2 regions of the Planococcus massiliensis genome follow, and region 1 is predicted to be linked to the other one. Evidence: predicted binding sites of a transcription regulator. Region 1 holds the regulator's gene; the other holds the start of a gene.
The links. The regulator Rex, encoded in region 1, represses fermentation and respiration genes when NADH is low (regulators of the CRP and FNR family bind a similar motif). The targets are predictions, from matches to a motif close to TTGTGAAATATTTCACAA.
Positions count from the first base shown of each region.

Region 2: the regulator Rex is predicted to act here: its motif matches at 1,201-1,218, upstream of BN1080_RS04155 (AtpZ/AtpI family protein).

Region 1 is NZ_CCXS01000001.1:2,875,369-2,878,765, reverse strand. It holds gene BN1080_RS14275 (ABC-F family ATP-binding cassette domain-containing protein) at 1-1,548, opposite strand, end outside; gene BN1080_RS14270 (redox-sensing transcriptional repressor Rex) at 1,677-2,309, shown strand; gene tatA (twin-arginine translocase TatA/TatE family subunit) at 2,401-2,595, shown strand; gene tatC (twin-arginine translocase subunit TatC) at 2,608-3,375, shown strand.
Region 2 is NZ_CCXS01000001.1:822,076-825,472, forward strand. It holds gene wecB (non-hydrolyzing UDP-N-acetylglucosamine 2-epimerase) at 16-1,134, shown strand; gene BN1080_RS04155 (AtpZ/AtpI family protein) at 1,372-1,593, shown strand; gene BN1080_RS04160 (ATP synthase subunit I) at 1,597-1,968, shown strand; gene atpB (F0F1 ATP synthase subunit A) at 1,996-2,706, shown strand; gene atpE (F0F1 ATP synthase subunit C) at 2,765-2,989, shown strand; gene atpF (F0F1 ATP synthase subunit B) at 3,276-3,397, shown strand, end outside.

The sequences.
Region 1 (3,397 bases):
CTCGATGACTTTCGTCGAAATCCGGTTCATGAAATACCGGTCATGGGAAACGAATAAAATCGTGCCTGGATAGTCAAGAAGAGCATTTTCCAATACTTCTTTGCTGTCGAGGTCCAAGTGGTTGGTCGGCTCATCCAGCAAGAGGACATTGGCTTTTTGCATCATCAGTTTTGCCAAAGCGACACGGGCTTTTTCGCCTCCGGAAAGGGTGGAAATGGGTTTTAGCACGTCATCTCCAGAAAAAAGGAAGCGGCCGAGCACACCCCGAATGTCTTTTTCGTTCACATGCGGGTAATCGTCCCATAGCTCATTTAATAGAAGCTTATTGCCTTTTAGATTCGCTTGTTCCTGGTCGTAGTAGCCGAATTGAATGCCCGTGCCGTAATGGATTTCACCGGCAAGCGGTTCGAGTTCTTTCATAATGGTCTTCAATAGCGTGGATTTGCCGACGCCATTTGGACCGACCAATGCCAAGCTTTCCTGGCGGTAAAGTTTCCATGAAATGTTCTCGGACACCGGCGCGTTGCCATAGCCAATCGCAAGCGAGCGAACATTTAGGACGTCATTCCCACTCTGCTTTTCAATGCTGAAACCGAAGCGTGCCGATTTTTCGTCGCCATTCGGCGCATCCATCCAATCGGTCTTTTCCAGAATCCTTCTGCGGCTTTGGGCCATTTTGGTGGTCGAAGCCCGCACGAGATTGCGCTGGACGTAGTCTTCGAGCTTTGCTTTCTCGCTTTGCTGTTTTTCGAATTGCTTTAAGTCATGTTCGTATTGCTTCGCTTTTTCATCCAGGTAGCGGCTGTAGTTTCCTGTGTACTTCTTGACGCGGTGTCGCGATACTTCATAGACAAGCGTCACGACTTGGTCAAGAAAATACCGGTCATGGGAAACGATCAATAAGGCACCTGGATAATTTGTCAAGTAATTCTCGAGCCAGCTGAGTGTTTCGATGTCCAAATGGTTAGTAGGCTCATCGAGGATCAGCAATTGGGGTTTGCTCAAGAGAAGCTTGGCCAGCATTAAGCGGGTTTTCTGGCCGCCTGACAGCGAAACGATTTTCTTCTCGTAGTCTTCCTGGTAGAATTTCATGCCGTGCAGGATGGTCCGCGTGTCCGCTTCGTACTGATAGCCGCCTGCCTCTTTGAAATCATGCTGCAGCGTATCATACTCTTGCATCACTTTTTCGTATTGAGCCGTATCTTCATAAACGGCTGGATCAGCCATTTGGGCTTCAAGCTGGCGGAGTTTGGCTTCCTGTTTACGGAAATGTTTGAAAATCGTCATCATTTCTTCCCAAATGGTCGCATCGGTTTCAAGGTCCGTCTGCTGTTCCAGGTAGCCGATGGTCAAATCTTTCGGCATGATGATGTCGCCGCTATCGTATGACATCTCGCCGGAAATGATTTTCAATAAAGTCGATTTGCCCGCCCCGTTGCGGCCCACTAATGCAACACGGTCGCGGTGTTGAACTTCCAATTTGACGCCCGAAAGAATTTCGTCTGCGCCGAACGATTTATGGACTTGGTTAACTTGTAAGACTATCATGTGGGTCACCTCTATTCTCTCTTAGTTTAGCCTACGGAAGGGCGCTTCGCAATCAAGCTAGCTTTACATATGGGCTCTCCTCAGGTAAGATAATATCGATTTGATACGACCTCAGGAGGTAACCTTGCATGTTGCATGAACCATCAAAAATTCCGCAAGCCACGACCAAAAGGCTGCCCTTGTACTACCGGTTTCTCCAAAACTTTGCCAACGCTGGACAAAAACGCATTTCTTCACAGGAACTGAGTGAAGCGATGAAAATCGATTCAGCTACCATCCGCAGGGATTTTTCGCATCTCGGGGCATTTGGGAAAAAAGGCTATGGCTATGATGTCCAGGATTTGTTGGTCTTTTTCCGCAAAACGCTTGATCAGGATGAAGCAACCAATGTTGCGTTGATCGGTGTCGGCAACCTTGGCAGCGCATTTTTAAAATATAATTTTCAACGCAATCACAATACGAAAATTGTCTTGGCGTTCGATTCCAACAGCCCGATAGAAGGGGAGAAAATCAGCGATATCGATACGTTCCATCCAGACCGGATCGAAGAAAAGATTGAGGAATACGGCATCGAATTGGTGATACTGACAGTCCCTTCCCGTTCTGCCCAGGAAGTGACAGATCGGCTCTCAAAAACACAAATCAAAGGGATTTTAAACTTTACGCCGGTACGTATTGCCGTGCCTCCCCATATCCGTGTCCAAACCATTGATTTGTCGGTTGAACTGCAGACGCTCATCTACCAAATCAAGCAACAATGACTCAAAAAATTCACATTTGGCCAGCCGTTTGAAATAGCCAAAGGGGTTTGAATGATGTAGAATGAAACCATTAATACAGGAGGTGTCTAATATGGCTCCAGGTCCAGTTAGTTTGATAGTAATTGCTATTGTGGCATTAATCATTTTTGGCCCGAAAAAGTTGCCTGAATTTGGTAAAGCTTTCGGTTCTTCATTGCGTGAGTTTAAAAACGCAACTAAAGGTTTGACAGATGACGACGATGCAGCAGACGTGAAGAAGAAAGAAGAGCAAAAGGAAATACGATAGGATGTTTGTCTGATGAATCAAAAAGACATGACTTTAGTTGAACATATAGGCGAACTGAGAAAACGGCTGACCATCATCGCCGTTTTCTTTGTGTTAGCGCTCATTGGCAGTTTTTTCTTGACCGAACCGTTGATCCAGTATCTGCAGTTTACCGAGGAAGCGAAAAACTTAACGCTTAACGCTTTTAAGATAACCGATCCCATTAAGATCTATATGCAAGTCATGATGGTTTTGGCCCTTGTCATCATTTCCCCAATCATCATGTACCAGTTTTGGGCCTTTATCAGCCCGGGCTTGCACGATACAGAACGGAAAGTGACATTAAGCTATATTCCATTTTCCGTGCTGCTGTTTTTAGGCGGAATTGCTTTTTCTTATTTTATCTTGTTCCCATATGTCATCGGGTTTATGCTAAACATATCCGATAACCTGGATATCCAAGATACGATTGGAATCAATGAATACTTCCAGTTCCTGTTCCAGATTACGCTGCCTTTTGGTATCGTGTTCCAACTGCCGGTGCTCATGCTGTTTTTGACCCGTCTTGGCGTCATTACACCGATGTTGATGAGCAAATACCGGAAATACGCATATTTTGGGTTAATTACGCTGGCTGCTTTTATCACGCCGCCGGATATCGTTTCCCATATGATGGTGACGGGGCCATTGCTCTTGCTTTACGAGTTCAGCATCGTTATTGCGAAAATCGGCTACCGCAAGTTTTTGAAAGCCGAACAGAATTTAATCATCGAAGAACAAAAACAAGGCCTTCACGAATAGTTCGTGAAGGCTTTTTTGTGCT
Region 2 (3,397 bases), 2.1 Mb from region 1:
ACGAGGTTGATTAGTTTGACGAAAAAGTGGAAAGTAATGACGATCTTTGGCACGCGCCCGGAAGCAATCAAAATGGCGCCTCTAGTGCTCGAGCTTCAAAAGCATCCGGAAACAATCGAGCCGATTGTGACGGTAACAGCTCAGCATAGACAGATGCTCGATCAAGTGCTTGAGACATTTCAGATTACGCCGGATTACGATTTGAATATTATGAAAGACCGCCAATCATTGAGCGACGTCACGACGCGTGCTTTGCTTGGCTTAGACGAAGTGATGAAAAAAGCGCAGCCGGACATCGTGTTGGTGCACGGCGATACAACAACAACTTTCGTGGCGAGCCTGGCAGCGTTCTACAATCAGATTGCCATCGGCCATGTAGAAGCAGGCTTGCGTACGCACAATAAATACTCGCCGTATCCGGAAGAGATGAACCGCCAATTGACGGGCGTAATGGCTGATATCCACTTTTCGCCGACTGAAAAATCTGCACAGAATTTGCGCAATGAAAACAAAAAAGAAGAAACCATCTACATTACCGGCAATACAGCGATCGATGCGTTGAAAACGACCGTGCGTGAAACGTATAGCCATCCGATCCTTGAAAAGATCGGCGAAGACCGGATGATCTTGTTGACAGCCCACCGCCGTGAAAACTTAGGCGAGCCGATGCGCAATATGTTCCGCGCCATCAAACGGTTGATTCAAGAACACGATGACATCCAAGTCGTGTACCCGGTGCATATGAATCCGGCAGTTCGTGAAGTGGCAGATGAAATTCTCGGACGCGATTCGCGCATCCATTTGATTGAACCGCTGGAAGTCTTGGATTTCCATAACTTTGCGGCACGTTCATTCTTTATACTGACAGATTCAGGCGGCGTCCAGGAAGAAGCTCCGTCGCTAGGCAAGCCGGTACTCGTTCTTCGCGATACGACAGAACGCCCGGAAGGAATCGATGCTGGCACATTGAAACTTGCCGGAACAGAAGAAGAAACCATCTATTCAATGGCAAAAGAATTGTTGACGGATGAAAGCGCCTATAAAGAAATGTCGCACGCTTCAAACCCTTACGGGGACGGAGAGGCTTCGCGCCGGATCGTTGAAGCGCTGCACACTTATTTTTCTGAGAAATAAGCAGCAAAATGGTTGAGAGGACATGTCGGACACGAATTTGTCAAGAATATGTCGGAGGGTATTTGCTTGTGAAGTTTTTCACTTCTAGGAATTGACATGATTTTACCCCTATTGTATGCTTACAAAGGGTATGCATGAGAAGGTTTTCTTACATATAGATGTTGTTCCGAAAGCCTGATGCGACTGCTCTTTTATAGGGGTAAAATGTCAAATCAAACGAAACTCGAGGGGTTTATCATGCGCCCAACAAAAAGTCCCTTACAAGCGATGGCACTTTACAGTGCTATCCTCTCACAACTTGTCGGGTCCGTGCTCATCGGTACGTTCACAGGTATGTGGCTCGATGAACAATTCGGAACCGCCCCGCTTTTCTTAATCATCTGCTTGCTCACGGGCATGTTTGCCGGTGTGTGGGCAATGCTGCAGACCGTCCGAAAATTCGAATCAGGAGACAAATGAAAAATGGATGGACTTAGGGAGATATATACAAGACTAAAAAGAATGATTTATTTCATCCTGGCGGCTTTCGTTATTGGTTGGGGGTTTACCCCTTATCAAGAGGTATTCGCGGGTCTGTTGATCGGAACTTTGTTCGGCATTTATAATATGTGGATTCTGGTTCGCCGGATGGAAAAATTCGACCGGGCGGTGGCAGAAGGCTCGAAGGTTCGTTCGCTTGGAACGGCATTACGGTTTGCATCAGGTGTAGCTGCTGTAGCGATGGCGTTATTATTCGCCGAGCATATTCACTTGATCAGTACAGTAATCGGGTTGATGATCCCTTATGTTCTGCTTTTGGCAGAACGGATTGTTTATCATGTGAAACACCATTAAGAAAGTGGAAAGAGAGGTGAAACTATCGTGGGTCATGAAGCTCCTATGCTTGAAGTGTTCGGGATCTGGTTTAACTTATCGAACGTTATGATGCTCATCGTAGCCGCTGTTATCGTATTTCTAATTGCCTTCATTTCTACTCGGAATTTAAAGCTTAAGCCAACCGGCATGCAAAATTTCATGGAATGGGTAATGGATTTCGTAAAAGGGCTGATCAAGAGCAACATGGACTGGAAAGACGGCGGGCGATTCCACGTACTCGGAATTACGCTGATCATGTTCATTTTCGTTTCGAATATGTTAGGTCTTCCGTTCTCGATCATTGTCTATGGCGAACTGTGGTGGAAATCCCCGACAGCTGATCCAACAGTGACAATGACTTTGGCCGCCATGGTCATCATTTTGAGCCATTATTATGGCATCAAGCTCAAAGGGTTGGGAGAATACGGTGCAGGTTATTTAAAACCAATGCCATTCTTGTTCCCGTTGAAAATCATTGAGGAGTTCGCAAATACGCTGACACTTGGTCTGCGTCTTTACGGTAATATCTATGCAGGTGAAATCTTGCTTAGCTTATTAGCGGGACTCGGCGGAGCTGGCGTTGTCGGCTTTGCAACGGCTATCATTCCGATGATGGCTTGGCAAGGATTCTCGATCTTTATCGGTGCAATCCAAGCATTTATTTTCGTTATGTTGACGATGGTTTATTTATCGCATAAAGTTGCCGACGACCATTGAGTATAAACTGTTCAAATTGAGCAGAAAAAAACAACTATCCTGAGGAGGACAAATTACAATGACAGGTTCATTAGGTTTATTAGCAGCAGCAATCGCAGTAGGTTTAGCAGCACTAGGCGCAGGTATTGGTAACGGTCTTATCGTATCAAAAACAGTTGAAGGGATCGCTCGCCAGCCAGAAGCTCGTGGCGTTCTTCAAACAACTATGTTCATCGGGGTTGCATTGGTTGAGGCATTGCCAATCATCGCTGTAGTTATCGCGTTCATCGTTATGAACCAATAGTATCGAGAAAAGCGGAAACGGCCGTTCAGCTCCGCCAGGCTTAAGATGAACTTGCGAAGCGGCGCTTTTTGCCGCACAGCAAGGGCAGCTTAAGGCCGAGGAGTTGGCCGTTGGAGTCTGGACATCAAAATCCGGACAATAACAAGGTAAATGGCGGGAATGCTTCGGCAGGTTTTTCGCCATTTATGTTTGTATGGCCCATTTCAAATTTGAATAAACATCTTATATTAAAGATCTTATAATAGAAGAAACTGAATTTTAGGCTCTTGAAGGGAGTGAAACAATCGTGTTTTTTGATCACCTCGTACTCGGTGCATCCGGGGAGTTTTTGAACGTCGGAGATATCATCGCTACACTAGCAGTTTTCATTATTTTGATGCTGTTATTGAAAAAGTTCGCATGGGGTCC